Linked DNA regions of Stieleria varia. The protein of the gene in region 1 interacts with the protein of each later gene in a pairwise test. Links are inferred from orthologs where the notes say so. Each region holds a gene or a part of one and is shown on either strand. Other genes may lie near its edges.

What was found.
Region 2: the proteins of ndk (region 1) and Pla52nx_RS14615 interact in binary tests that used the Escherichia coli proteins (3 or more experiments, as listed by UniProt). The link is inferred for Stieleria varia from one-to-one orthologs.

Annotation. Positions count from the first base shown.
Region 1 is NZ_CP151726.1:4,783,499-4,798,906, reverse strand. The notes cover bases 6,449-9,299. They hold ndk (nucleoside-diphosphate kinase), read left to right. Parts: upstream 6,449-7,570; coding sequence 7,571-8,029; downstream 8,030-9,299. Other genes in these bases: Pla52nx_RS16145 (GumC family protein), read left to right, coding at 9,206-9,299; Pla52nx_RS16150 (hypothetical protein), read left to right, coding at 8,395-8,817; Pla52nx_RS16160 (hypothetical protein), read right to left, coding at 6,570-7,328; lexA (transcriptional repressor LexA), read left to right, coding at 6,449-6,557. Also shown: Pla52nx_RS16195 (tetratricopeptide repeat protein), read left to right, coding at 1-211; tRNA (adenosine(37)-N6)-threonylcarbamoyltransferase complex transferase subunit TsaD, read left to right, coding at 208-1,230; dnaB (replicative DNA helicase), read right to left, coding at 1,551-2,999; Pla52nx_RS16180 (DnaA ATPase domain-containing protein), read right to left, coding at 3,142-4,977; Pla52nx_RS16175 (hypothetical protein), read left to right, coding at 4,992-5,180; Pla52nx_RS16170 (hypothetical protein), read left to right, coding at 5,415-5,618; more of lexA, read left to right, coding at 5,952-6,448; more of Pla52nx_RS16145, read left to right, coding at 9,300-10,996; Pla52nx_RS16140 (ROK family protein), read left to right, coding at 11,076-12,071; Pla52nx_RS16135 (6-phosphogluconolactonase), read left to right, coding at 12,091-14,016; Pla52nx_RS16130 (sensor histidine kinase), read left to right, coding at 14,100-15,329; Pla52nx_RS16125 (response regulator), read left to right, coding at 15,339-15,408. UniProt on the Escherichia coli protein: Major role in the synthesis of nucleoside triphosphates other than ATP. The ATP gamma phosphate is transferred to the NDP beta phosphate via a ping-pong mechanism, using a phosphorylated active-site intermediate.
Region 2 is NZ_CP151726.1:4,335,414-4,350,844, reverse strand. Bases 12,298-15,171 are described here. They hold Pla52nx_RS14615 (5-formyltetrahydrofolate cyclo-ligase), read right to left. Parts: upstream 14,098-15,171; coding sequence 13,498-14,097; downstream 12,298-13,497. Other genes in these bases: Pla52nx_RS14610 (rhamnulokinase), read right to left, coding at 14,328-15,171; Pla52nx_RS14620 (hypothetical protein), read left to right, coding at 12,298-13,099. In the rest of the region: Pla52nx_RS14665 (response regulator), read left to right, coding at 1-1,974; Pla52nx_RS14655 (DUF1501 domain-containing protein), read right to left, coding at 2,451-3,884; Pla52nx_RS14650 (PSD1 and planctomycete cytochrome C domain-containing protein), read right to left, coding at 3,962-6,463; Pla52nx_RS14645 (DUF2237 family protein), read left to right, coding at 6,858-7,217; Pla52nx_RS14640 (tetratricopeptide repeat protein), read left to right, coding at 7,579-8,529; Pla52nx_RS14635 (RluA family pseudouridine synthase), read left to right, coding at 8,843-9,808; Pla52nx_RS14630 (hypothetical protein), read left to right, coding at 10,536-10,778; Pla52nx_RS14625 (DUF3592 domain-containing protein), read left to right, coding at 10,789-11,979; more of Pla52nx_RS14620, read left to right, coding at 12,206-12,297; more of Pla52nx_RS14610, read right to left, coding at 15,172-15,431. UniProt on the Escherichia coli protein: Involved in the removal of 5-formyltetrahydrofolate.

The DNA.
Region 1 (15,408 bases):
TTTGGCGCTCGCGACTTTGGCGTTGGCTCATGCAGAGAATCGCGAGATTGCCGAAGCAATCAAGGCGGCGGAGCAATCGCAGCAGATGAGTGTGCAGCAGGGCGTGTCGGCTGTATCTTGGCTCGGCGAAGCGTTCGAACAGTTTCGAGCGGGCAAACCATGGCGTTTTCCGCTCGCGGTGAATACGGCGACTGAGGACGAGCCCAAGTGACCATTCTGACCATCGAGTCAACATGTGATGAAACCGCTGCTGCAGTGATCGCCGACGACGGCACCGTGTTGGGGCAATGCATTGCGACTCAGGAAGCATTGCACGCGGAGTTCCAGGGAGTGGTACCCGAGGTCGCGGCGCGAGCACACGTGGAGCGAATCATGCCGGTGATTGATACTGCCCTGCGTCAGTCCGGCGTGAGACCGGATACATTGACGGCAATCGCAGTCGCCGATCGACCAGGTTTAGCCGGTTCGTTGCTGGTAGGTGTCGTTGCCGCAAAAACGCTTGCTGTTGCTTGGGACATTCCGCTCGTTTCGATCAATCATCTGCATGCACACCTCTATGCATGCCAGTTGGCAGCGGACAGCACGGTCTATCCGTGCATCGGCCTCGTTGTCAGCGGCGGCCATACCAGCTTGTACCACTGTCAATCCGCGTTGGATTTGGACTATCTCGGTGGCACCATCGACGATGCGGCGGGGGAAGCGTTTGACAAGGTGGCGGCCATGCTGAACCTTGGGTTTCCCGGTGGTCCCGCAGTGTCAAAGCTCGCAGCCGTTGGCGACCGTCGCGCCCATGCGTTTCCGCGATCCATGATCCATGACGAGCACTACAACTTCAGTTTCAGCGGCCTGAAGACAGCCGTTCGATATTGCATCGTGGGTCCGGGTAAGAGTGATTTTTCTGCGGTCCGTTTGACGGAGCAAGAAAAGGCCGATCTATGTGCCTCTTTTGAAGCCGCGGTGGTGGACGTGCTGGTATCCAAAAGCCGTCGAGCGGTGGCGGCCTACAAAACTCCGCGATTGATTGTCGGTGGCGGTGTAGCGGCGAATCCGTACTTGCGAGAACAGTTACAGACGGCCGCGGATGCGGACGGATTTCAACTGGTGATCGCACCGATGGACCTGTGCAGCGACAATGCGGTGATGGGAGCGATCGCGCTAGAGAAAATCAAGCGAGGCGAGTTTGCATCGCTCGATTTGGACATCACAGCCGGATTACAGCGTGGGTTCTGATTCGGGGTGATCCGTGGACAGCTAGAATGTTGGGAATGTGGCACTGTGGCGCTCCGCAAGTTTCTGTCACCTCTCCCGGCGCAGCTGGTGGCCCCCAGTGAGCCTCAGGCGCTAGCCGTGGGCCTGAGGCGCTAGCCGTGAGCCTCAGGTGCTAGCCGTGGGCCTGAGGCGGATTGTGGTGCCGGCCCACGGCTAGCGTCTGAGGCTCACTCTGATTGCGATGCATGGGACAAAAACATGGATTGAAAAAACAATGTCAACCCCGATTTTTGAACAGCCCAGCCCTACGCCCGGAAACCTGCGTTGATCAATGTTTTGCCCTAGAAACCGCCGGGGCTGGTGAATTCGGCGTAGCCATCGAATTCGCTGTGGCGTTCGGGGGCCCGGTTGGAGAACTTGGTGAAGTCGGCTTCCCAGGTCAGTTGTACGTCGCCGACCGGACCGTTGCGTTGTTTCGCGATGATGATTTCCGCTTGGCCGGCGTACTGCGCACGGTCTTCGCCACGGTGGTAGTACTCTTCGCGGTGGACAAACATCACCACGTCAGCATCTTGCTCGATTGCACCTGATTCGCGCAAGTGGCTGAGTTTGGGACGGTGATCCTTGCTGTCCTCTGCTTGTCGATTCAATTGCGACAGGCAGAGCATCGGTGTTTCCAGTTCACGCGCCATCCCTTTCAAACGTCGCGCGATCTTTGCCACCTGTTCTTGTCGCGGATCGCGTGAGTTGTCCGGTTCGATCAGTTGCAAGTAGTCGATCACGATCAGCCCCAAGTTGCCTTCGCGACGTTTGATACGACGGGCGGCCGCGGCGATTTCGCTGACCGTTCGACTGGGAGAGTCGTCCACGTACAGCGGTGCTTGGCTGATCTCGTTGGCTTTGCTGATCAAGCGTGTCTGGTCTTCGGAGCTGATCGTTCCGTTTCGCATGCGGTGACCGTTGACACGTGCCAATGAGCAGAGCATCCGGTCGGCAAGTTCGATTCCGGACATTTCCAAACTCACGAACAACACCGGCTCACGGACTTCGATCGCCACGTGTTCGCCGATGTTCATCGCCAAGGCTGTCTTGCCCATCGACGGGCGCGCGGCCAAGATGATCAACTCACCGTTGTGCAGACCGCCGGTCATGGTGTCAAAATCTGCCAAACCGGTTTCGACCGTTCCATCTGTGACTTCGCCTCTCAGACGGGCCTCCATTCGATCCATCGATTGGTGCAGCACATCGCTCATGGTGTGCAACGATTGCGTGGAGCGACCGTCCATGATCGAGAACACCTTCTGTTCCGCTTGGGCGCACAGTTCACGCGCTTCACTATTCTGTTCGTAAGCGTCGCGAAGGATCTCGGTGCTGGCGGTGATCAGATTTCTGTAGACGGCTTTTTCGCCGACGATACCGGCGTAATAGACCGCGTGGGCGGCGTTGGCGACGCTGCTGGAAAGCCGTGCGAGGTAAGCCGCGCCACCTGCCTTTTCATAATGGTCTGCTTTTTTGAGTCGCGAGACGAGCAGAGTGATGTCGATCTTTTCACCCGAGTCATGCATGTCTCGCAATTGAGCGTAGATCATGCGGTTTGCGTCATCGTAAAAGTCATCCGCTTTGAGCGACGCCAAGTCGTCACAGACTTCGGGCAACAGCAAGATGCTACCCAGTACCCCCATCTCTGCTTCTAAGTCATAAGGAGGCTGTCGAGACAGAATCTCGGCGGCGGAGGCGGGGCGTTTCTTTTTTCCGCGGCGGTTGTCGTAGCGGTCTGAGTCGTCTGCGATCAAGATTCCGGTCCTTGGAAAACGGTGAGAAAATGGAGGTGAATCGGTGGCGGCGACGGCAATTGCGTCAAAACGGCGAAAAACGTGCGACGCTCGCGTTTAGGACGACGTGACGACGACGCCGTTCTCTTTTGTATCCGGCTCAGCCGGATCGCAACAGGGTTTCGACTTTCTGAAGTGCCTCTTGGACGCTGATTGCGGCGGCCCCTCTACCGATGGATCTGCCGTCCTCAAGCCACTGTCCGACCCGAGAAGACGCCAGAATCGCCGTGCTGTGACTACGCCCACCGTAGTGACGTCCGATTTCGCCAAAGGCACTGGAAGTCTTTTCGCGGGAAAGGTACATAGCCAGCATTCGCGGTTCGGTCACCGTTTTTGTTCGCGCGGCGGTCTGCATCGAGTCCGGCGGCAACTGGAACACACGCTCCACCGCACGCTCGATCGCCGACAGCGTGACCGGCTGATCCGACATCCGCATCAGATGCCCGCCGAACTGGCGAATCTCGTCCATCGTCGGCATGCGGTTGTTCATCCGCTGCAACAGCGAGATGAGATTGACGATGCCGTGGATGACACGCCCATCACCGGTGATGGACATTGCAATTTGATCCAACGTTTCGGTAGGCCAAGCAATCGGGCAGTGCTGTGTCGCGTGATTCTGTAGCATCGTTCGACGCGTCAGCAAATCCAAACCCTGCATCTGACAGACCAAGCCACCGGCCATTCGCCCGGCAAGTTCGACACTGAGTCCTGGCATGTCGCCCGGTGCGTAGGTGCCGGCAAAAATCATCGGCCGGCCCGCTTCGGCAAGCGTCTCGACGGTGTACAGCAGCTCGCGCAAAGTCGCTTTCTTGGCACCCATGAACTGGATGTCGTCGATCAACAATGCGTCAACATCACGGTAGCGACTGCGAAACGCGGGCAAACCGCATCCGTTGTTGTGAACCGATCCGATGAAGTCGTTCGTGAACGCTTCCGCGGACAACGTGATCACTCGGCGGAGTCGATGGATGCGACGCAACTGATGGGCCAGCGAATGCAGCAAGTGTGATTTGCCGGTTCCGGGAGGTCCCCACAAGAACAAGGGTGCGGCAAGCGATGGTGACTCGCAGACCATTCGGCAAGCCGTATAAGCCAGCTCGTTGCACTTGCCATGAACGAACGTTTCCCAACGCGGTGGTGGCGTCGTTGGCTGCGAGGTCGGCTGCGAGTTTGACTGTGAAGTCGGCGATGTCGCGGAGTTGGAATCACTGGGTGCCTGAGCGTTTGGGTCGCCCACGGGAGCAGGCTTCGTCTCACCATTGGACAGCGGACTCGAACCACTCGTCACGCCCGATATTTCTGGAAACAAAGCGGGCTGGTTGGGATCGAACGTCACGCCATCAGCAGTGCTTCGCGCCGCAACGGCTCGTCGCACCGGGCGCTCTGGTTGCCGATTGCTTACACCATCGAGCAACACGGACTTGAGCGACGCAACGCCACGACGCTGTTGTCGCTTGTAGCTGTTGTTCGTGTGACCTGCGCTCTCACGTTTGCTAACGTTGGCACTGTTCCCGTTGGCACTGGGTGCCAGCTTTGCAACCGTTTCGCAGTCGCTCCGTAATGACCCAACATCCTCTTGCCCATTCAGCTCAGTCGCCGCATCTTCCAACGGCAGTTCGATTTGGCGAGCCGTTGCGACTTGCAAGACAACGCCAGCGGTCATCCCAGCGGCTTGGCTGGCCGCACCACGCAACTGTGGCATAAAGTTCTTGGAGATGCGATCGAGCGCGAACTGACCGTTGACCGTAACGATCAAGTTCACTTCGGCGATACCGCCTTGCGTCGCTGCAAAATCGAACCCGACGTTTTGAAACCAAACGTCGAACCGGTCTGCCCCGATACGCTGCTTCAACGCCTCCATGAATTGTTCGACGACATCCTTGCCGTCGTTGCAGCCGTGCGTTGCAGCCATACCGGTAGCGCAATCCTCCTTCATGGATGTCGCGGTGTGTGCGTAAGGTCGCCGCAAGAATCGTTGATCTGCACGATGACGCAACGCGTTTGCAGTTGGAGCATTCCAACGAGCAAACCGATGAGATCATGCGTTTCGATCGGTACGAAATCCGCAAGCGTTTGGGGGAAAGACGATCTCGAAAAGTGGAGGCAGCCAAAGCGTTGGCATCACGTTCGCCAACCTAGCTCCGCTGGGCGACACTAATGCCTCCCCGCGATCATCCAAACCGCGACGGAGACGAATAAGCCCTCCGTTGCGATCGTGGGCAGATTCTATGTTTGCTAGCACGCAAGTCAAATCGGTTCGGTGGAATCTGCTTGAGCTTGTCCACAATGCGGTTGCAGTGGTTCGGCTCAGGTAACAAAAAGCGGTCACATCGCCTCCATCGGCCATTCCAACGGCACTAAAAAAGTTCTGACATGCCCCGTCGTGCCGCGGTGGAAAACCTGTTGACCAAGAATGCTCTCCAATCATTCACGGTATTTTCATTTCCAGATCCGCTCTCACCGAGCGAAGTAAACGGCCGCAACCCACGACCTGCCAGCGACCGCAAGTCCATGCTGTTCAATGACTTAGAGACGAACCGAGGACGCCAGGCAGAACCGACGCGAGGTCTCGGCTGAGCTCGACAGGGGACCGCAAAAACAGAATCTGTGGTTTTTGAGCCGTTGATGAGGGCTTTGTTGTCGCATCGCCCCGCGAACTTCCTTCAATGAAGGAGACCAAGGATGCAAATCGACAAAAAGTTTTATTCGCGTAACGGGCTTGCGAATAAACAGTTGTCCAGAGTGTACGCGTCGGTTTCACCCATTTTGGGAGAAAACCGATTCCCCACTCTCATGGTCGGGAGGTCAAGAAGGGCGGTCACTTCACCCCCCGCCATGGACAAGCGTTTACCAGCTGTTAGACTATGTGCTCACAGCGACGACAGAGTTCATCTATTACTAGAAGGCAGCATGATGTCGAATCCGCAACTCACTGAACGCCAGCGCGAGGTGTACGAGCTGATTCGGGGATTGATTCTGACCCGGGGCTATGGTCCGACCGTCCGCGAAATTGGAGAACAGTTTGGGATCAAGAGTCCCAACGGAGTGATGTGTCATCTGCGAGCGTTGGAAAAGAAGGGGCTGATCGTTCGCAGTCCGAACAAATCCCGAGCGATCGAGTTGACCGAGCGTGTCGACCGGACGGGACACAGTTTGCCGATGGCCGGTCAGGTCGCCGCGGGAACCACGTCGCTCGCGTTCGAGCAGACGTCGAGAATGGATTTCAGCGAGATGTTTTGCAAATCAGATCGCTTCATCTTACAGGTCTCCGGCGATTCGATGATCGACGCCCACATCAAAGACGGAGACTTTGTGGTCGTTGAAAAGCAGGACACGGCGAAACCGGGTCAGATGGTGGTTGCTCAAACGCCGTCGGGCGATTCGACCTTAAAGTTTTGGTTCCCGGAAGGAGACCGGATACGACTACAACCGGCCAACAAGGCGATGCAGCCTCTGTATGTTAAAGAGGCGAAGATCATTGGCATCGCCGTCGGCGTGGTCCGTAATGTCCTTTGAATCGACGTTTGATCACTTTCGATCTGAGTCGTCTCCGATCTTGACGCGAATCGAACCGAGCATGTGAGTCAATTCGCGTTCGCGACGACCGACGAAGAGGATATTGTCCAGAACGATGGAGCGTTTTTCCGTGCTGGGGTGCAAAATCAACCGCCCCGCCCCCAGCAGCATGAACTCGAACACGTCGTTGATTTCTTTGTCGACTCGCAGATTGGGTGCCGGATAGCGTTTCAGGTCACTGAGCATTCCGTGGTGGTGCAGCAGTTCGTTGTTGGAAAGTTCCCAATAGTTGAACTTAGCGCTGATGAACACGGCTGCGTACATCAGGCCCATGGCCGTTGCGATACAGATAAAGAACGTGTCGTTGGCGACAGGTCGGACATGTTGGATAATCGATTCGATCGACGGCAGCATGTCCGGACGCGTTAAACCGAGCATCCAGAGGGCCAGCGCCAGGGTGCTGACGACAAAGATCAGTGTCAGCGAAGTGGCTCGCGGAAAGTCGAACACGATGATGAACATGTTCGCCATCAGGATCGCCAAGAACAGCCCCGTGATTGCAACGGGCGTGGTTTGCGATGGATCAACCGAATGGTACCCGCCGAAATAAAGCACGATTGCCCCGATGATGGCCATGATCAATGTGGGGTACATGAATACAAACTTCGGGTAGGGAATCAGCAGGACTCGCTTTTTCTTGCTCTGCCCAGGCTTCGACTCCACCGGTTCTGGTTGGGGCGTGGATTCAGCGGTTGTGTTATCAGCGTTCATCGGGGACGTCTCTGTGCGGCGCAGGGAAAATTGAACAATGGACCGTGAATAGGGGCCGTGAATTTAGTCTCACGCCAAGACCGGCCCCAATCGCGAGTGATCAGGGCGCTCCAATTCCGCGGCAAAATAGCACAGTCCTGATCGCCGAGCCAACAGGCCTGTGCGCCGATCCGTTTTGTGCGGATAATTCTACTCCCCAACCCCAATTGAGAACCCAGGAGATATTTAGGATGTCGGATTCGATGCAACGCACGCTGGTCTTGTTGAAACCTGATGCTGTCCAACGGCGTTTGATCGGCGAATTGATCGCCCGGTTTGAGGCCAAAGGATTAAACATTGTGGCGATGAAAATGTTGCAGGTCACACCAGAGCTTGCCAAACAGCATTACGCGGAGCACGTCGAAAAGCCATTTTACCCGAGCCTGGAGTCTTTTATCACCTCGGCACCCATTGTGGCGCTGGCGATCGACGGTTTGGATGTCATCCAGGTCGTCCGGGACATGCTGGGAGCGACCAGCGGATTGAAAGCAGCGGCGGGGACGATCCGAGGCGATTTCAGCAGCAGCCGGCAAATGAACTTGGTTCACGCCAGTGACGGTCCAGACGCCGCCCAACGCGAGCTGGCTTTGTACTTTGATGAAAGTGAATTCTGTGATTACCAGCCGGTCCTGGTCCCGTTCTTGCGAGCCGGTGACGAGTGATCCGCATTTCCGAGTCGAAAACGAACACCACGATACGCTCAAATACAAACCAGACGCTTTGTGCCAAGTGAGACGCGGTGGACAGAAATAGTGAATTAAAAACGTGCGGCGTGATTCTCTGTCATCTCGCACAACTTGATTCACCGCGGGCCGGTTTGTAGCGATTGAATCGATCGCATGGACCTCTGCGTGGGGCGTGACCTGAAAACGTCGCCCGTTTAACCGTTTTCAGCATTTGATAAGGTTGAAACGTTACGGGCGGCGACTAGCGTGGGATTTACACGAGGGAATTTTGCCATCGCGTTTGACTTAGACCAAACGCAATGTGACCACCCCCAAACACGCAGTGCCCCCGAGGTTCTTTCATGAAACGTCTTTTGGTTGCTTCCGTGGTGGCACTTGCTGCTGCCGTTTGTATTTCAGACACCGCCTCCGCCCAGCATCCCGGTGGCTATCCGTTCGTTCCGTTCGGCTTTTATCAGCCCTACGGTGTGCAGTTCAACAACAACACACCGACGCCTCCGTATTTCGCGCTCAACCCTCCGGTCTATTACGGCGCCCGTTATGCTCGCCCGTACGGAATGAGCCCTTTTGCATCGCCACCGATGGTTTCCGCGCCGAGTGGATACAACGGTCGTCTGCGTACTGATTTCTATCAGCCGCCACGAACCGTAACGACCAGCAGTTGCGGAACCTGCTACGGTCAAACGAGCCAGTCGGGCCCGGAAAAGCTGGGTGCGATCCGTCAAAACCCGTTCGTCGAATCCGGCCAGATCGCGAGCAAATGATGCTTCGAAACGGCTTGCGTGGATTGGCACGAAAACAGTCTGCGCATATCAGCCGCCACGCGATAGAGAGCGTCCCCGCCTAGCATGGTGGTGTTACCAAACGCTGGGTGGTGTCATAGGCCCTGAGCCGTTTTGGCGTTAGCCACGGTTGTGGCACGAAAACCGTGGCTAACGCCAAAACGGCTCATCTACCGAACCCACGTTCTAAGACTGGACGATGCACTAGTGACCATCCAGGCCCTACAAACGCAACAAAGGCACTGCACTCGGGGGAAAACCTTACCGGAAACCTACAAAACTCGGCCCTTCGTCAGTAAACTGCTCTGATGCAATCCGGCCTGGAGAAACGCGGGCTGCACCAATATTCCTCCAACCATTGACCCCCGCTGTGCCCAACCCCTCTCCTCTCGACGCATTCGCGACACTCAACGTGTTCGATATTGTTCGGGCGACTTGGGAACGTCGCTGGGCCGCCGTGCGAGTTTTCATCGCTTTGTCGGTGCTTGTTTTCTTTGCGGTTTTGTTGCTGCCCAACCGTTATGTTTCCAAAGCACAATTGTTGGTGCGGCTCGGCCCCGATTCAGTGGCGATCGACCCGACTGCCGGTTTGAGTTCCACGGTATCGCTGCAAGAAAGTCGGATCCCGCAAGTGAACTCGATTGTCGAGTTGTTGCGTAGCAAGGAAATGGTCGAGCGCGTCGTGAAAGACGTTGGTCCCGATCGCATTCTGGAACCGGCCGGTGCGATCGCGAAAACGAAGGCTTGGCTCAGCCAATGGATTCCCAAGTCCGCGCCGAAACCGCAAGCCGGCTACACCGCGACGCAGATGAGCGACATGATGCAGGTCGCGGAAGCCTGCGTGGCGGTTGAGAACGACCTGGATATCCATCCTGCGAAAAACGCGTACACGATCACCGTCGAATGGGTCGGTTACTCTCCGTTCTTGGCGCACGACATCGTCGACGCATTCGTCCGGCAATACCCCGCTTATCACAAGTCCGCTCACGGACCTGCCGGAACAGTAGAGTTCTTTGAGTCGGAAGCCAAACAGGCTTATGAGGTGGCGACTCGTTTGCAGGAGAAAGTCCGTAAGCTGAAATCGGACAACGGAATCATCGAGCTGGATTCCGCCAAGAGCGCGTTGCGTGGTGAACTCAGTAGCGTCCAGTCGGAAATGAACAACGTCGAGAGCGAACTCAGCTCCGTGGACGCAGAACTGGACAAACTGGCCAGTGAAATCGGCTCCATGCCCGCGACGGTGGAAGCAGAGAAGATCACCGGGCTGTACAAACGAAGCGGCGACTTGGTGCGTCAACGTTTGTACGAATTGGAGGTGCAAGCTCAGGAGCTGGCGTCGAAATACAAACCGGATCACCCCAAACGCGTCGCGGTTGATTCGCAACTTGCCGCGGCCAAGGAAACCGCAACTAGCGAGATCGGGCAAGAACCGCAGTTGCGAGAAGTCCTGAACCCGACGCTGCAGTCCCTCGACCTAGCCTTTCGCACCGCGATTGCCAGACAAGCCGGTTTGCAGGCCAAGCGTGACGCACTGACGCGACAATTCGAACGTTTGCAAAAAGAACTGACTCAGCTCAACCAGATCGGCGTCGAATTGGTTCAGTTGACTTGGGACGCCAGCGTCGCCGAGTCGACTTATTTGGAAACCGCTGGCAGATTGGCCAACGCACGACAACTCGAATCGCTGGCGGCACTCAAGCTGAGTGATGTTTCGGTTGCCCAGCCTGCCACGCTGGAGCTAAAGAAGGTCGGCCCCAAACGAATGATCTATTTGATCGCGGGACTGGGATTTGCCGCCATGGTATCCTTGTGCCAAGCCGCCGTGCGTGGTTTGTGGCATCAGGATTTCAATCCATTTGCGTCCAACGATTTGCCTTCGCCCACGGCCGGTCACTTGCATTCCCCCACCGATGCGACCGCCCCGGAACCGGCAGGACATTTGACTTCGTCACAAACCACAAACTCAAACTCCCCCGTCCTCACCTCCTCGATACGCCGGCAACGTCCGATTTCGTCGGACACCAGCGAATTCTTTACACGACAAAAATCGCTTACGGGTGATCCGCCGACCGTTGATTTTTCGGCCGGTGAACTTGCCGATAAAGGCGCGGTCGCGGAGCCCAAATCGGACTTAGAGCCGACGTCCAAGCGTCCCAGGTGAGACCTCGTCCCATTCCCCCACACCCAAGCTCTCCGCACTTTTCATTTTGGCGGAGCAGACGCAACGACCAATCGCATTGATGAACTCTGATTTCTTTCTTGGCATCGATGTTGGCGGTACCGACATCAAATTGGGTTTGGTCGATGATCGTGGAAACGTTCATTTCAAACACCAGACCCCGACGCGACCGCTCGGCTGCCCCGACGCGGTATTCGAATACGCGATCCGATACGCCAACGAAACGCTGCTCAACCATGAGTTGCCCGCCGACATGCTACGTGGCGTCGGGGTTGCCGTCCCAGGCGTCTTGGACACACGCGCCGGCGTGCTACGTGAAGTCGTCAACTTGCCGGGATGGTTGGGGGTTTCGTTGATCAAGCATCTGGCTGCGATCACCAAGCTGCCAACACAACTGATCAATGACGCCAATGCGGCGGCTTATGCCGAGCATGTGATTCGGTCTCTCGGCGATGGCTCCTTGGCGCTATTGACCCTGGGAACTGGCATCGGCGGCGGTCTGGTCCTATCGGGACGCCCCCATGGCGGCGATCACGGTTGTGCCGGCGAGCTGGGTCACATCACGATCGATTTTTCCGACACCGCGATCCCTTGCACCTGTGGCAGTCGCGGGCATTTGGAATCTTACGCGGGTGCACCAGCGGTTCTGTCCAACCTGCAACGCCGCCTACGTGCCTTGCCGGTGGAGTCAATCTCCCCAGAGCTACTCTCACCGGACGTGACCACACGGGACATCGCCACGCATGCCGAGAAAGGATGCCAAGTTTGCGTCGATGTGATGATGGAGACGGCGTGTCATGTCGGCAAAGCGATTGGTATGCTGGGGCAAGTTTGCAATCCAGAAGTCGTGATTCTGGGTGGCGCGATGACCTTTGGCGGCGAAGCAACGGCGACAGGACGCATGTTCTTGGACGCGGTGCGTGAAAGTGTCAAACGAACGACGTTGGTTCAGGTCGGTGGTAACATGGACATTCAGTTCGCGTCGCTGGGTAACGACGCTGGCGTGTGCGGCGCCGGCATGATTGCTCGCCACCGTTCTTCCCGCTCGGCACGTTGATTCACAGGAACAGTTTGTGATGGATCCAAATTCGGTCGAACGTATCCCCGTCAAGATCTTTGCCCGCGCCTCCGATGCCAGTGCTGCCGTCGCAGCCGAGATCGCGCAATTGATCCGAGCCCGCGCCTCCGAAAACAAACCCTGCGTCTTGGGACTAGCCACCGGCTCGTCGCCGATCGGTGTCTATCAGGAACTCGTTCGGATGCACCGAGAGGAATCCCTGTCCTTTGCCGGCGTGACCGTGTTCGCATTGGACGAGTTCTATCCGATGAACCCGCAGGAGCTACAAAGCTACGCCAGGATCCTGCGTGACAGCCTGACCGATCTGGTCGATATTGCTCCCGCCAATGTTCATGTCCCTGACGGTTCCATTGCCAGAGAGGACGTCAAGCAGTTTTGTATCGACTATGAACAGCGAATCGTCGACGCCGGTGGCATCGACATTCAGCTCCTGGGCGTCAGCAAGACCGGTCACATTGCCTGTAACGAACCGGGTTCCGACCGTAACAGTCGCACGCGGATGATCACACTTGATCGCTTCACGCGGATGGACGCCGCCAGTGATTTCTTTGGCGCCGAAAACGTACCACGACATGCGATCACGATGGGTGTTGGCACCATCCTGGATGCTCGGCGCATCTTTTTGTTGGCGTTCGGTGAGGGCAAGGCACCGATCATCGTTCGCACGGTGGAGGATCCATCGATGGCTGGAGTCCCCGCGTCGTTCTTGCAGGGGCATGTCGGCGCGACGGTGTGGTTGGACGAAGCCGCAGCGAGCCTGTTGACCAGACGCCAAAGTCCTTGGCTGTTGGGCGAAACCGAGTGGGACGCCGAAACGACGCGTCGTGCCGTGATCGGTTTGGCCACCGCCAACGGCAAAGCAATCTTGAAACTGACCGACCAGGATTACAACGAAGCCGGATTGCAGGACTTACTGGCAAGTCATGGCGATTCCTACGGAATCAATCTCAGCGTGTTTCGTCACTTGCAAGCCACCATCACGGGTTGGCCCGGAGGCAAGCCGGATCGGATCAAACAGGCGGGCGATCGTCCAGGACACCGTGACGATATCTTTCCCAAACGCGTCGTCGTCTTTTCACCGCACCCGGACGATGATGTCATCTCGATGGGCGGCACATTGATTCGATTGGTGGATCAAGGTCATCAGGTTCATATCGCCTACCAGACATCGGGCAACATCGCCGTCTTTGACAGTGACGCGATGCGGTTTGCCGAGTTTGCAGCGGACTTTTGCCGTGAATTTGGAATTCAAGCGTCGGGCATGGACGACATTGAGAGACACGTCGATGAGTTCTTACGAAACAAACGCTCGGGACAAATCGACAGCGATCAAGTTCAGCGGATCAAAGCACTGATCCGGCGTGGTGAAGCCCGCGAGGGGGCGAGATGCTGTGGCGTCGATGACGACAAACTGCATTTCCTCAACTTGCCGTTCTATCAAACCGGTCGTGTTCAAAAACAACCGTTGGGCGAAGAGGATTACCAGATCACGGTCGACTTGTTACGCGAGATTCAACCGCATCAGATTTATGCTGCCGGCGATTTGTCCGATCCGCACGGCACTCACCGGACGTGTTTGAGCGCCATCTTGCAAGCCTGTGTGCGGTGCTCCGATGACCCTTGGTATCAAGATTGCATCGTCTGGCTGTATCGCGGTGCGTGGCAGGAATGGCCCATCGAGCAGATCGAAATGGCGGTTCCGCTCAGCCCTCGCGAAGTCGACCGCAAACGCGTGGCGATCTTTAAGCACGAGTCACAAAAGGACCGTGCCTTGTTCCCCGGCACCGATTTACGTGAATTCTGGCAACGCGCCGAGTCCCGAAACCGCGAAACCGCCCAACGCTACGATCAGCTCGGATTGGCGGAGTACGAAGCCATCGAAGGGTTCGTCAAATGGGACGGAAACTCGGGACTGGAGATCTAGGTCTGCTGATCGAGTATAAATGATCATTCACGCCCCAATGGCACTTCGTTTGGCCCGATGTCACGACGCAGGGATATCATGTTATGCAGAATGCCATCGACGGGATGAAGGTGCTCGTTGCGGAAGACAGTGACCTGATGCGGCGTCTCTTGGTCACTCATCTTCGCAATTGGGGATACGACGTGATCGAAGCCGTCAACGGAGAACAGGCCTGGGCGGCCTTTCAAGCTGAACCCATCTCGATGGTGCTGACGGATTGGATCATGCCCGAGGTCGATGGTTTGGAATTGATCCGACGCATTCGTGCGACGCCATCGGGTCCTTATTGCTACTCGATTCTGTTGACGGCCAAGTCCGAAACAGAAGATCTCGTTCATGCGATGGAAGCCGGCGCGGATGATTTTCTCGTCAAACCCTGCGACGGCGAAGAACTGCGGGTTCGATTGCGTGAGGGCGAGCGAATCATTCGACTGCAATTTGAATTGGCTGAACAAAACCGCCAACTCAGAGAAACTCAAGCCGCGTTGGTGCAAAGCGAAAAACTGGCGAGCTTGGGACAACTTGCTGCCGGCATGGCACACGAGATCAACAATCCGATCGCGTTTGTCACGAATAACTTGGCCGTAATGAAACGCGATTTGACCGGACTGATGGATTTGGTCAACAAATACCGGGAGACGCGACCCTACCTCGACAACGCCCCTGAGAAACTGGTCCAAGAAATCGACGAGTTGGAGCAAGAATGTGATTGTCAGTGGTTGCAGGAGTATTTGCCCAAACTCTTGGCGTCATCAAGTCAAGGCTTGACGCGGGTTCGAGACATCATCAGCAATCTGCGAGACTTTGCTCGTTTGGACCAGGCAGCCTACGGAACCTTGGATCTCTCGCAATCGGCACGCAATGCCGCCGACATGCTCAGCAATTTACTCGCTGAAAAAGATGTTTCGATTCATTTTTCGCGGGATCAACCTCTGTCCATCGCCTGTCATGGCGACAAAATCCAGCAGGTGATTTTCAACACACTGCTCAATGCCGTCCAGGCAAGTGCGCACGGCGCGGTCATTGACGTTATCCTGGAGGAAGACGGCGAGTTTGCCAGCTTGCGTGTCAACGACCACGGAGAAGGAATGGATCGCGAAACTCTCGATCGAGTTTTTGAACCATTCTTTACGACAAAACCAGTTGGTACAGGAACAGGACTGGGAATGGCAGTCAGTTATGGGATCGTCCGTGACCACGGCGGTACCATCACGATCCAAAGCAGTCCTGGATCAGGAACCGAAGTGAACATTCGCTTGCCACTCAACACGTGATGAACACTCATGGAATCAATAACCAAACCCGCCGTCTTGATCGTCGATGATGAACCCGACGTGTTGTTCTCCTTGACAG
Region 2 (15,431 bases), 450 kb from region 1 along the record:
GGAATTGTGGGCATGGCGGACTTGCTCGCCCGGACGCCGTTGAGTACTGAGCAAACCAACTTTGTCACCGTGATTCGCCAATCGACGGACTCGCTGCTGCAGATCCTCAACGACATTCTCGATTTCTCTAAGATCGAAGCCGGAAAGCTGGAAATGGAGTCCATTCCGTTTCGTCTTCGGGATTGCATCGGCAACGCGGCGTTGACGTTGGCCGGGAAAGCATCCGAAAAAGAAATTGAATTGGCGTGTCGCATCGATCCCGCGCTGCCAGATTTGCTCACAGGCGATCCCGGCCGGCTACGCCAAGTGGTTGCCAACCTGGTCAGCAACGCGATCAAATTCACTGAAGCTGGTGAAGTGGTGATCGATGTCTCACCAGCAGACACGTCGTCCCCCGAAAATGCAACGAACGCGAACAGCGAAAGTTCAAGCAGCCTGGACGGTGGCGTCTCGGATCAACAAGTCACCCTGTGCATCAAGGTCAAGGACACCGGCATTGGGATCCCGCCGGAGAAACAGAAGGCGATCTTCGGAGCGTTCGATCAAGCGGATGCGTCGACGACGCGGCGGTACGGTGGCACCGGATTGGGGTTGGCCATTTCATCGCAATTGGCTGAGCTGATGGGTGGAAAGATCACTGTCAGTAGCGAAGTTGGAGAAGGTTCCACGTTCACCTTCAACGCGACGTTTGGTGTCGAAGACGATCAACCAGACTATCAAAGCGATCAACTCGCAAAACTGCGTGGTCTGCGGGTACTGATCGTCGATGACCATTCGACCAACCTCAACATTCTGTCAGAGATACTTTCCAGTTGGCAGATGTGTCCGATGTCTGCGGACAACGCTGCCGACGCCTCAGCGATCTTGCGCCGGGTGGAGGCGGATGCGAAACCGATCAGATGCATCTTGCTCGATCACGCTCTGCCGGAAACGGATGGGATTGCGTTTTCGCGCGAGGTGCGTAGACATTTTGCCCGGCAACAGTGTGCGATCATTCTGCTCACGTCGGCATCCCACCCCATCGACTCCAATCGCATCAGCGAACTTGGAGTTTCGGGATGTCTGATCAAGCCGGTGAAGCAATCCGATTTGTTTCAAGCCCTTGTGAACGAGATGGGGGATCAGAAAGCCATTGATTCCCCCGGCGTTGGCACGACGTCAAGCGATCAGCCTCGCCGAATCCTGCTGGCCGAAGACAATGTCGTCAATCAGCGAGTAGCGATCGGGATGCTAGAAAGACTGGGACACGAAGTGGTCGTTGCCGCGGATGGGGAGGCAGCTGTCGATGCGGTTTCACGGGAGCCGTTCGATCTCGTGTTGATGGACGTCCAGATGCCAAAGATGGATGGCCTGGAGGCGACACGTCGAATCCGTGAAAGTGAGTCAAGCGGAGAGAAACGTATCCCAATCATTGCGATGACCGCCAACGCAATGCAAGGCGATCGAGAACGCTGCCTAGCAGCGGGAATGGACCAGTACATCTCCAAGCCGTTTACGATGGAGGCGTTGAGGGCAGTGATTCAGACGACCCGGGCCGTTGTTCTGTTACCTACGCATTCGGCTGGTGGCCAGGAGCAGCTGACCTTGGCCGTCGATGAAGCTCCTCATGAGCCTGCCGACCAGCGGAGCTTTGACTTTGAATATACGTTGGACCTCTTGGGAGGCGACAAGGTCAGCCTCCGCGAACTTGTCGAAACCATGCTCGACGAAGGTCCCGCGTGTGTGGAATCCGCGCAAAAGGCCTTTGGTTCAAGTGACTGGGCAACCTTGGGCCGGGCAGCCCATTCGATCAAATCATCGGCGCGTTATTTTGGAGCAAACCAGCTTGTGGAGATATCTGGTTCGCTTGAGCTTTCGGTCAGGGAGAAAAACACGGGATCGGTAGGCCCAATGCTGGAAACGCTGGCACGAGAAATGGATCGCTTGGTGAGTGCGTTGCAAGATTGGCTGAAAGCGGATCGTCAGGAGGGGTGAGTCCTCGGTCGGGTAGGGGTGCGAGGAATAGACCTAGGGGACGAATGGGACCCATGAGACGAGAGATGAAGGAAAAAAGGCTTTGCAGCTCAGCCGAGGTGTCCATTCGCCCAAAGGACGCGCGATCGTGCTGGTATTGTTGACTGTCAGAATGCTTCACAGCGCTGCCCTGCGGGGGACACGCTGAGTGCGGACACGAAAAAAGCCGCTGAAGAGTTGTTTTGCAGATTGCAAAACGATCCTTCATCGGCCTTGAATGCTGAACGAAGCTACCCCGCTAGGACTCGAACCTAGAATGACTGAACCAAAATCAGTAGTGTTGCCAATTACACCACGGGGTATTGGGTGCTCGTGTGGCGGAATTGTAGCATGCCATGCCGAGTCGCCAAATAGGACTCGGCAAAATCCGTTTTGGTTCACGACGAATTCCTGACAGATTTTTCGACTCAGAGATCCGAACCAGTGATTCCAGCGGGCTACGCGGTCAATTTTGCGATGAATTCGCCTTCGTTCACCGTCGGGCGCTCCAGTCGGCCTTGATGGTTGTAGGACAATTTCAACCGGTCCAAGCCCATCAGGTGCAGGATACTGGCGTGGATATCATGCACGTGTGCTCGATCGCTGACGGCGTACAAGCCCAACTCGTCGGTTTCGCCGATCGTCTGCCCGCCGCGGACGCCTCCGCCCGCCATCCACATGGTGAAACCGGTCGGATTGTGGTCCCGTCCGTCGCCTTTTTCGCTCATCGGCGTCCGTCCGAACTCACCCCCCCAAACCACCAATGTCTGGTCCAGCAACCCCCGTTGGGCCAGGTCCGTCAGCAGGCCGGCGATCGGCAAATCCACGCTGCCACAGTGCTTGGTGTGGTTGTTTTCGATTCCCGAATGCGCGTCCCAGCCGCTACCGGTGCCACTGTAAAGTTGGATAAATCGTACGCCGCGCTCGACCATCCGCCGAGCCATCAAGCAAATCCGCCCGTAGTTTTCAGTGCGTTTATCGTTCAGCCCGTACAGCTCTTTCGTGGCCGCGGTTTCCTGATTCAAATCGACCGCTTCCGGCGCCGCGCTCTGCATCCGGTAACCGAGTTCGTAGGCCCGGATGCGGGCGTCGAGCTCCGAAACATTCGGCAGGCGTGACGCGTGAGCCGAATTGATTTGGTTGATCAAATCGAGCTTACGCCGCTGAACCACATCGGTCACGCCTTTGGGTGGACTGAGGTTGGCGATCGGACTGGCGGCCAGCGGGTCGGTGATCGGGGTTCCTTGGTAGGTCGCTGGCAAGAACCCGGGTCCCCAACTACGTACGCCGTTGGTGACCCCCTTCTTTTCGTCCGTCATGACAACAAAAGCCGGTAGGTCTTCGTTTTCACTGCCCAGCCCGTACGTCACCCAGGCCCCCAACGAAGGCCGGCCGCCGAGAATGGTCGACGTGTTCATCAGGTTGCAGCCGCCCGAGTGATTGATGCCTTCGCCATAGCAGGATCGAATTACGGCCAGCTTGTCTGCGTGAGCGGCGACGTTGGGGAACCAGTCACTGATCTCCAAACCGCTCTCGCCGTATCGTGCCCATTTTCGCTTGGTCGCCAGAATTGGAGAGCCTTTCTCGCCCATCGCCGTCAGCGGTTCTTTGAAACTCGACGGGATCGGTTGGCCGGCCAGCTCATTGATCAACGGCTTGCGGTCAAACGTGTCCATTTGACTCGGGCCGCCTTCCATGAACAAAAAGATCACACTTTTGGCGGTCGCGGCATGATGGGTGATGTACTGTGGGATCTCTCCCGCGTTGGCCATCATTCCGGTCAGAGCCAACGCACCGAAGCCGGCGCCGGCGTTTGCGAGAAACTGTCTGCGGTTGGCGGGGATGACTTGGTGGGGAACGCCCAGTTGTCGGCAAAGGTCAGACTGATGCATGGGATTGGACAACGTTTGGGTGGATCAGTGAACGGTGTGACGTGAAACCTGACTCGGTGGACTTTCTTTGGCAACAATCACTCGATGAACAAAAACGCGTTGCTGTTGAGCAAGATGTGACAGATGTCGGTGTCGCTTTGGTCGGCAAGCAATTCAACCACGTGATCTGCCGCTGGACGACCGGTGATGACTCGATGGGCGTAGCGTATGAAAGCTTCGTTGCCGTCTCCCAAATGAGTGACGTCACGTCGCACACGTTCAGCGAACTTTTGAGATACGCTCAACAAACGAGGGCTATTGATCATCATCAAGGACTGCGGCGCGGTGACGGTGACGTCGCGTTTCGCCGTACCGACAACGCCGGGCGGGCAGTCGAGCAGGCTGAGCATCTCATCAGATGAATTTCTCATCCGACGCAGATAAATCGACCGACGTGGCGGGGCTCCCGAAACACTGGGGCCTCCGTAGGTACTGTCCATCGTGTCCATGGCGACCAACAGCGAATCGCGATATTGCTCTGCGTCGAGTCGGCGGACGTGATGATGCCACAGCATTCGGTTCCCCGAGTCTACTCGCATGGCATCGGTTTCGTTGGGATGAATCGACGACTGTTGGTATGCCGCCGACATCACGATCATTCGCTGGATGGATTGCAGGTCCCAACCGGACTGCATCAATCGCTGGGCCAGCGCGTCCAACAGATCTGGATGCGAGGGCGGTTCGCCCAGTCGGCCAAAATCATTGGGGCTGGAGACCAATCCGGTGCCGAAATGGTATTGCCAAAGCCGATTGACGATGACGCGAGCTGTGATCGGGTTATCGTTGGACGTGATCCACTGAGCCAACGCGGTCCGTCGGCCGGTGGATTGCGGCGCATCGATGGGTGGCTGGGGCGTGAGTTCGCGATCAGGAAAAATGGTCGGGGCGGCCGGCTCAAAAGCGACCCCGGAGGTTCGTCCGGGCAACCTTGTAGGACGAACGGGTCCGTCAAAATCACGAATGGTCATGTACTGAACGGTCGCGTAGGGGTTCGCTCCCAAACGGTCCAACTCGCTGAGCAATTCCTTGCGGCGAGCGGCCTTTTCCTTGCCGATCTTGGACTCGACCTTGGACTGGGTCGCACCTTCTTCGAAAAATTGGCGTCCGACGAGGTAAGCGATCTGATGTTCGTAGCTGGTACGCTGCTCGACCGGTTTGCGGAACATCGCTTGCACGTGCAAGGGGAAGCGGTCGACGACGCCGTCACCCAGTTTCTTGATCGCGTCTCCTTCGATCTCAGCTAGCTGCTGCATGAGCCGATCGATTTCGGCTTGCTCTGCCGGCGACGGCATGCGATCGGGCAGTCGTTCATCGACGAAGACCACTGGTTCAAAGACGCTGCGCAAGTTGTAGTAATCCGACCTTGGAATCGGGTCAAACTTGTGATCATGACACTTGGCACAGGCCAACCCGGTCGCCAAGAACACGTCGGCGGTGACGTCGGTCAGTTCATCAACGATGTCCTGCCACTGGCCTTCCGCGTTACGCTGGTTGTATTCATAGATACCGTGACGATAGAAGCCGACGGCTGCTTTGGAGTCTGGATCGTGTGGCGCGATCTCATCACCCGCCAACTGCAGGGCAACAAACTGATCGTACGGCATGCCAGAGTTGAACGCGTCGACGACCCACTGGCGATACCGCCACGCGGCGGGCCGGTAAGCGTCTTGTCGCCAGCCGTCCGAGTCGGCATAGCGGACGACGTCCAGCCACAGTCGCCCCATCCGCTCCCCATACTGCGGGTCCGCAAAGAGGCGGTCGACCAAACGTTGATAGGCATCGGGAGAATTGTCGGCGAGGAAGCGGTCGATTTGATCCGGTGTCGGGGGTACGCCGAGGAGATCGAAACTGAGACGACGGATCAAGTTCGTTCGATCAGCGACCGGGGCGCGATGCAAGTCATGCTCGGCCAGTTTGTCGTCGATGTAAGCATCGATCAGTGACGGCGAATGAACGCGGGCGATGTTCTGCGGTGCGGCCGGATCGATCGGCTGAGCAGCCCACCACGATTTGACGTCGGCATCGTTTGCATCGGTCTCTGACTGCTCACCAAATTCGGGCCACACCGCACCGCGACGAATCCACTGGTCGATCAACTCTTTTTCTTTGACCGACAACGGGGCGTCCGGCGGCATTTCCAAACCGTCGTAGTTGATGGCGGAAACCAGCAGGCTCTCCGCGGGCGAGCCGGCGACCACGATCGGTCCGCTGTCGCCACCTTTTCTCAGCAAGTCCGACGAATCCAAACGCAAGCCGCCTTCTTCGTTCTCGCCAGCGTGGCACTCATAACACTTGGCGACAAACAGGGGCCGAATGTGCTGCTCAAACAATTTCATATCGTCCGCAGTCGCATTCGATTTGATGGCAGACGCAGCGGTCGGTGAATTCTCAGGCGTTGTTTTCTCAGGCTCTGCGGCATCAACGACGTCAACGAGAAAAACAAACGCGATGGGCAACAAAAGTTTTCCGGTGGCGACGAGGAAATCCTTCGTCGCGTTTCTCTTCGTTGGCTCGCACTGAATAATGCACGTTGTGTTCATGGCACGGTGAGACGTTTGAGCGGCGAGGCGGGGCGTTGGCAAAATCACTTGCGTGGATTTTGGCAACGATGATGCGAGACGGTAACGTTTATGTGTGCAGCTCGGTGACTCTAAGAGCCGGAAGCGAGTTGCACCGCAGTTTTTTTGGCGTGTATGTTTGGTGGCGGGAGACCAGCGGCCCTAATCATTCTACCTGAAATCGTTGCTCCATGGAAAACGAGAAAGCGCGCCGATTCCGCGGCTGTCGCTATCTAGCGGCTCTCGATAACCGCTAGAATCAGTTGCACGGACTGCGAAAGCGTAAAAAAGAGGGATTGGGGCGGTGGGGAAAGTTTGTTGGACGCGGGTGCCGGGGGTCGGTGGCTGCGATCGAGTGGGAAAAAGGTGGAGTTCGATGGCAAAGAATGTGCTGGGTGGCGATTTGGAGACCTGCGGTACCGACCCGATGACGGGTTTTTACCGCGATGGATGCTGCAATACCGGAGGCAGTGACGCCGGATTGCACGTGATTTGCTCGATCATGACGGCGGAGTTTCTGAAATTCAGTAAGGCTCGGGGCAACGATTTGACAACACCCAACCCCGCCTACCGCTTTCCCGGGTTGCAACCGGGCGACCGTTGGTGCTTGTGCGCCGCTCGCTGGAAAGAGGCTTACGACGCAGGAATGGCCCCAGGAGTCGTGCTGGAAGCGACTCACGTGTCGGCGTTGGAGTTTGCGACCCTGGAAGAGCTGCAGGAGCATTCCGTTCACTGAATTCCGCCCATTGGGGCTCTCTGGGGGCGGTTGCTGCTTGGTGATTGAGTGAGACGTCGGTGCTAGCCCGGAATGATCACACGCCTCAATACAGGTTTCGCAACAGGTTTGCACGAAAAGGCTTGCGCGGATTGGCACGAAATCAGCCTGCGCATATCAGCCGCCACGCGATAGCGTCCGGTTCTTACGCCTATATTCGGGAACCCTCGGGAACCGGACGCTATCGCGTGGCGGCTCATGAGTAATCCGAGCTAACTCGGACTGGCACGCTTGCTTCTATTGACGCTTGGATTCGCGGATTCCTATACTCCCCGACTTCACATTTCTCGACTCTTGTTCGCCCGATTGCCGGGCCAAACGCATGAACGATCGCCAACACGAACTGGAAAAGAACCTGCTTGCTGAAAAGCTGGCGCACATGAATACAGCGATCGAACCGTATTCCAAGGTCATTGCAGTGGTCGTTGGGCTGGTGATCGTCGGCGGAATCGTGCTGGGGCTGAGAAACATGAGTGCTTCGGAAAACCGGAGCGATTCGACATTTCAATTGCTGATGAACCAGCCCGATGTGGCTGAAAAATTCCCCGATACGACAGCGGCCGCGTGGGCCAAGCTCAATCAGGGCAACGAGTACCTGGCGCAAGGCCTGCAGGCGATGTACTCCGATCGCGACGAAGCAGTCGCGTTGCTCGATCAAGCCAAGACGGCCTTCAAGGGCGCTATGACCAGCAAGCCCGACCAAACGCTGCTCGTCTCACGCTCCCACCTCGGGCTCGCCATGGTCGCGGAGTCACTCGGGGAGTTCGATGAAGCGATCGCACAGTACAAAGAGGTCATCGCGACGAAAGAGTCCAAGGTGATGGTGGCCAACGCAGAAAAACGGATCGCCGCATTAGAAAACCCGAGCACCAAAGAATTCTTGGCGTGGTTCTCTGAACAAGATTTCTCGCCAGCAGACCCCGACCTGCCACCGTCGCTGCCCGACGCCAGTGGGTTGCCGCCGATGCCCGACATGGGTTTTCCGCCGCTGAGCTTGAGCAGTGGCAGCGACACAGACGCCGAACCTGCGAAAATCGAAGGCGGTTTGGAGTTGCCTGCCGACATGCCAGATTCCACGAAGACCGAAACGGAAACGCCAGAAGCCGATTCGGCTAAGACAGAGAAGACCGAGCCACCTGCTAAAGAAGCGGTAGAAACTGAGGCGGCTGAAGAAGAGCCTGTTGGAGCGGAAGCTGCAACTGAGACTGACTCGACTGAGACTGACTCGACCGAAAATGCTGACGATGCGTCGTCCGCAGATTCGGCGAAGTAGGAAGCGGAGCATCGATCAATGTAGTGGACGAGGTCACGAGTCACACACAGTACGGGACTCGTGGCCTCGTCCACTGCAAGTTGCTCGGGACTCGTGGCCTCGTCCACTGCAAGTTGCTCGGGACTCGTGGCCTCGTCCACTACGGGTTGCGATATCTAGACTTTTGCCGTTCCATCACCCACCGTTTCTCCGGCTAGATTCCTTGACCTCTCATCAGCAGCCATCGGACTCCGGCCGTCCCGGGGACGATCCGTCTGCCGCCCCTGATGTGTTTTCGTCCGATGAGGATGCCGAAGTCTTGGCGTCCGAGGACGTGTTTCGTGATTTTGTGGTCACGCAGGCCGGTGACGGGCAACGTATCGATCTGTTCTTGACCCAAGCCTGTGACGGGTACAGCCGAACGCAGATTCGCGCGGCGGTGCAGAACGACGGGGCCACGATCGATGGACGAATCGTCCGCCCCAGTTTTCGCTTGCGAGCCGGCCAGCAGTTGCGGTTCCGCGTCCCGGACGAGATGACCGACGACGTCGTTCCGGAAAACATCGCACTGGACATCCTGTACGAAGACGACGGACTGGTCGTGGTCAACAAGCCCGCCGGAATGGTCGTCCACCCGGCGAGAGGAAATTGGACGGGGACACTGACCAGCGCCCTGGCACATCGCTTTCAGTCGCTTTCGGACATCGGCGGGCCGACGCGGCCGGGGATCGTACACCGACTGGATCGTGACACGAGCGGGGTCATCGTGGTCGCCAAGACCAATGCCACACACATCCACCTCGCCGATCAGTTCCATGATCGTCATGTCGAGAAAGAATACTTTGCGATCACCATGGGGCCGATCGATCGAGATCGGGACGTGATCGACATGCCGATCGGTCGACATCCGTACCAACGGGACAAGATGGCGATCCGCGAAGGACACGAAACGAGCAAGCCGGCGTCCACGTTTTATGAAGTCATCCGGCGTTGCGGTCGTTTCACCCAAGTCCGCGTGCGACCCAAGACCGGCCGCACACACCAGATCCGCGTCCACTTGTCACACATCGGCACCCCGATCCTCTGCGATCGACTCTACGCCGGTCACAGCGTCGTGCCACGCTGGATGCTGCTGGGAGAATCGCAATCGGCGGCGAAGTCCGACATCGTGCTGTCGCGTCAAGCTTTGCATGCCCGCCGATTGACCTTCAGCCACCCGCAGACCGGCAAAGAAATGACCTTTGAAGCTCCGATCCCGGAAGACCTGCAACGGGCCATCGACGTGATCGAAGGCAATTAGTGTTCGTGTACTGTTCAATTGACTGACGGATGCGCGTCACCTCCACCAGCGCAGGAGACTGGTGCTTAGTGAACCGTGCCCTGTAAGCGGCCGGGCCTACCGCATTGCCCGGTGCCTTACTGCAAACGGCTCACCCTTGGGGTCCTGATTTCGATTAAATCAGCAGTCTCCGCAGCTGTGGGAGGTCGGATCGAGCGAAGCAAGATCCTGGCGGGGGCGTCTGCACAAGAAAACGTTTGAGCATGGCAAATCGTTTGGCGGGGCACGCTATCGACTTGGAAAGTCGAAAACGAACGCCACCAGACGGCCAAACACGCACCATACGCCCTCCAAAACCGTTTGACCCGTAGCCGAAGGCGTAGGCGGAAGCGGCGTCTGAGTTTGCGGTGCAATCCGTTTGGTTGCGACTATTGTCGTTCGACTTTCCAAGTCGAAAACGAACGCCACCAGACGGCCAAACATGCACCATACGCCCTCCAATACCGTTTGACCCGTAGCCGACGGCGTAGGCGGAAGCGGCGTCTGAGTTTGCGGTGCAATCCGTTTGGTTGCGGCGATGACGCCTGCGGCTAGTCGTTGAACGACGCGCACTGTCACCTCTCCCAGCAGGCTGCGACGGGAGAGGTGACATCGCAGGAACGGCCAGTGAGATATAAGATAGTTATCTCTACCGTTTCAATCGATCCGCTTGCGCGCGGCTCCCTCAAGACCAAGAGATCGTACCAAATTGGAATATCACGGTCGCCCGATCAAGCTCGGTCCCATCGGCGCAATCATTCTTGGTTGTCTTCTTGCGGCGCTGGGCTACCTTATCAAACACTTCCTCGGTGAATCAGGGGTGTACTCGGGCAGGGAAGCCGTCATCTGCACACGGGTCGGGATCGGCACCATGGTCGTCGGTGGACTGATCGTCGTGCTCAACATTCTTTGGCTGTTGACCGCCCTGTTCTTTGTCATTGTGAAACGATAGCGACACAAACATGCCAAACCACAGTGATCTCGCCAACGATCTTTCCGATCTCTTTGCTCAGAACGTTCACGTCAACGATCTGAAACAGCGGAGCGTCGATGATGTGTCGATTTTGATCATCAACGTCAGCTATTTGCAATCCGATTCATCGCCAATGAAAACGGTGCGGCAAACGATCGTGTTCCTTCACGATGATCAAATCAACTTGCCCCAGTTCGCGCTGTGGCCGCACTTCACTGGGATCACCGGCAAGATTTTTACGTCCCTGAGCAGAATGGTCGACTTGGACTTTGACGACTCGCCGGAGTTTTCCAGAGCGTATCACTTGTTCGCCTGGAACGAAGTTGCGGTTCGCAAGTTGTTCACGCACGGACTGCGGAACCGATTGTCAGCCGATTCGCGATGGAGCATGCGGGCAAAAGGAAACCGGATTGCGATCTTTTTCCAGAATGAATTGATCGAACCTGAGCAGATGGCGTCATTCGTCACCGATGCGACTCGAATACTGAAACTGGTTCTGGCAGGCGAAGCAGAACTGGATGAACACCCTGAGATTCGACGCGACTCGAATCTGCAGGATCTCGCCTCCACCGCGAGCAAGATGGGAGGAATCCAAGGGTACGCGATTCAGCAAACGATCAAGAAGTACGCCGTCACTGGCGACGAAATCGACGCCTTTTTGGAAACCTCGACGCCTCGCACAGAGATCCCCGTTGGACTTTGGCGGCAAGTTGCCGGTGACAACTTTGCGTTGATTCTCTTGGGAATCTTTTTCGTGATCTTGGCCATCATCGTACCGCTGGTCGTCGTCGCGTTTTCGGATGCACGCGATCGTTGGCTTGCCATTCCCTTTGCGGTGCTGTTTCCGCTGATCGGTGGATTGATTCTTTTCCTGACACTGAGACACAATCGCCGCAAGAACCGTCTCTTGCGAAACGGGACCTTGGTCTCCGGCACCATCACGGACGTCCGACGCACGAGCACGGAAGTCAACGGGGCCGCGCGATATCACGTTACAATGAAGTACGATTGGGTGGGAAAGGAGGTCTCGATTCGCGAGAATCTGTACTCTGGGATTGAGAAGGCGCAAACGATGCAAGAATCGGGCGATCCGATTCGATTGTTGGTCGACCCAGACGATCCAAAACAAGTGATCTGCATCGATCTCCTGCTGGTCACGTCACCCAATCCATTAGCGTAGCGGACGAGGTAACGAGTCCCAATCCAGATCACTCAACTGGGGCTCGTGACTGCCTACACTGCAGCACGCAGGCGGGAAGTGAGAGCACGATATGACAACGAAACCCTTGGATAAAACGTTGATCCAGAAATGCACACGTTGGTGTCTAGTTCCGAAATCGCCAACTGGCCTTGATTGGAAAAGACACAAATACCAGCACGAACCGCAAGCGAGTGAACAAAACGCCGTGAATCACTCGCTTGCGCTTCGTGCTGGCATTCAAACTCAAATCGCGGTTTTGGCACTTGCGGTGATCCTCTGCGCAACGCTGGCGGTCGCCGTGACGGCCGAGGACACGATCCAGAGTAATGCGGGAACCTGGCGAGCAGGGCAACTGCAACGGATCGATCAACAACTCCGGGAGTCTGCGTCGGAGGACGAGCGTTTGGAGCTCGCGGCAAGAAAAGCGTGGCTTCGCCGATGGAAACCTGGGCAGATGCCCACAGCACCGCAGCCGTCATCACTCCAGCCGCCACTGGTCGACGAACCGCAACTCACCACGCTAAGCAGACCAGAGGGAGTTGGTTCCAACGAGTGGATGGAGCTGGTTGCAAAGCAGACACGGTTGCTTGAATTGGACACGGACGAGGATCGTAAAGACAACCTGAAGCAGATCATCGAAGTGGCTACGGAGTTCGAATCGATGTTGACCAAAAAGCTCCCTGCCTCGTTGCAAGGGCTCGAAACAAAAACCGGTTGGACGCTTGCTTTTGCACGATACCGGCTGGGTCGAGCGTTGGCATATCGCGAGTTGCCGGTCGTCCGGGAAAAGTGGCCGATCACTGATACCAAGCGTTACGACGATCGCCTCCGTGATGCCTATCAGCGATTGGTTGATCAAGCCGAGCGGGGGCGTCCAGAGTTCATCCTCCTGGAAGACCGAATGCTGCGTCGGTCCGGCCAGAAAGGCCAAGCACTTGAGTTGCTGGAGGCGAATCGAAATGCGATTGAGCCACGGTGGTACTTAAAAAAACGCCGCGACCTGCTGCAAGAACTCGGCTGGACTCCTGCCTACGAAGAAGCCGCCCAGTTGTACGCGGAGTCCGGCTTGAGCGAGGAATCTCCACAGTTTGACCCGTAGCCGAAGGCGTAGGAGGCACCACCAGCCGTATTACTCCGCAAAGTCCAACGCCGCTTCTCACCTGCGCCTTCGGCTACGGGTCAAACGTAGGAAACGTTGCTCGACTAGTGCATCGTCCAGTCTTAGAACGTGGGTTCGGTAGATGAGCCGTTTTGGCGTTAGCCACGGTTTTCGTGACACAACCGTGGCTAACGCCAAAACGGCTGACCCCAAAATCAAGACCGGACGATGCACTAGATGGATGGAACGCAACGGCGCGAAAAGCCCCGGCCGCTCACGAGAGCGTACCGATTAGAACGCATGGATTGACGTTGAATTTCAAGCAAAATACCAGCACGACGCGCAAGCGAGTGAATAGAAGCACAAAAAGACCATCGCAATCGCGGTGACACACTTCCTCAGTTTCGGCCGCGGCCTTCGTAAACGGCTTTCTCGGTGACGACTTTGTCCATGTAGATGTCGTGATCCTGCATCGGGATCTCGTCAAACATTTGGCACTCAAACGCCATCGCGATCAAGGGCGCATCCGGACGAGCGTTCTCCAGACACTTGTCATAGTAGCCTTTGCCGTGACCCGTGCGGCCGCCATGTGAGTCGAAACCTACGCCGGGCACAACGATCAAATCCAGCTCCGAAACCGGCACGTTCTTTTCCGCAACGCCGCGCAAGTCCTCACGGGGCTCCAGGATCGAGTACATCCCGGTCTCCAGCTCGTCCATCGACTCCAGGTGAAACAGCTCCAGCTCACCGTCGACGCAGTAGGGGATCACAATCTTCTTGTCGCTTGCAATGACCTCGGGCAAAACATGGCGTGTCCTGGCCTCTGCACGCACGTCGATGTACCACATCACACAATGGGCGGCTTGATACTCGGGCAACGCCATCAGGCGGTCTGTGATTGCCTTGCTCAATTCATCCTTGTTCTCCTGCGCCCGACGAGCAGCATGAGCGGTCGTTCGAATCTCGGTTTTACGCTGTGCTAACTGATCCGTCGTCATTGTTTTGTTCCGTGGTAGGAAGGCCAATCGGGCGTTGCTATCAAGCCACTCAATGTATCGGCGATCGAGCAAAACGCAACAACGCGGCGGGATCCTGTTTGCCCCGTAGCCGAAGGCGTAGGAGAGAAACGGCGCTGGACTCCGCAGTGCGATCCGGCTGGCGGTGCCACCTACGCCTTCGGCTGCGGGTCAAACGGGGAAATGTTGCACGAGTACCACCTATCGCCCACCTATCGGCCCGTCAATTCGCACCATTTTGCTGACGGCGTGTCCCAGTTGGCTGGTGATTGCGGGCGGTAGGTTTTGACGTCAAAGCTTTCTTGGACGAGCCGTCGTCCCGCGTCCACCGATTCGATTTCGCCGACACCAATCATTTGCATGATCACGTTTCCAATCGCCGTGGCTTCGACCGGACCAGCGATAACGGTTCGGTTACACGCGTCGGCGGTCATTTGGCACAACATCTCGTTGTTGGCACCTCCACCGACGACGTGAATGGTGTCGATGCGTCCCCCGACCAGCTTTTCCAGATCGGCCAAGCACACGCGGTAGCGGATCGCCAAACCCTCCAGCGACGCCCGGTACCACACGGCTTCGTCATCGACGGCTGCCTGACCGGTTCGCTCCGCAAATTCTTTCATCGCGTCCAGCATGTCGGTAGGCGCTGCAAACGCGGAGTCGTCTGGATCCAGCAAGATCCCGAACGGCTGTGCCGATTCCGCCATGGAAACCATCTCCGCCCAATCACGCTCGACTGCACGTCGCTGCATCGAGCGACGCAGTTGTTGGAACAACCACAGTCCGCCGATGTTCTGCAGCAAGCGGGTGCTGCCGTACACGCCACCTTCGTTGGTGAAATTCATTTCGGCGCACATCTCGTTGATCTTTGGCTCTGCCAATTCACAGCCCATCAGCGACCATGTGCCCGAACTGATGTAGCACCAATCGGGACGTTGCGGGGCAAATTCGCCAGCCGGAACTGCGACAACAGCCGACCCCGTGTCGTGTGTCGCGGGGACGTAAACGGGCACGTCTGCCAATCCGGTCTCGGCCACCACCGATGGCTGGATCATGCCGAGTTTGGTACCCGGCACGGTGACTTCGCAAAACAGTTTTTGCGGGATGTTGCAACGCTGCATCAAGCCGACCGACCACGTCTGATCGCGAGGATCCAGCATCTGCGTCGTGGACGCATTGGTCGCTTCTAAACTTTTCACGCCCGTCAGCAACCAGTGAAAGAAATCGCCCATCATCAAGAACGATTCGGCGATCTCCAGTGCAGGGTCACCGCACTCGACTGCGCTGCACAACTGAAACAGCGAGTTAATCTCCAT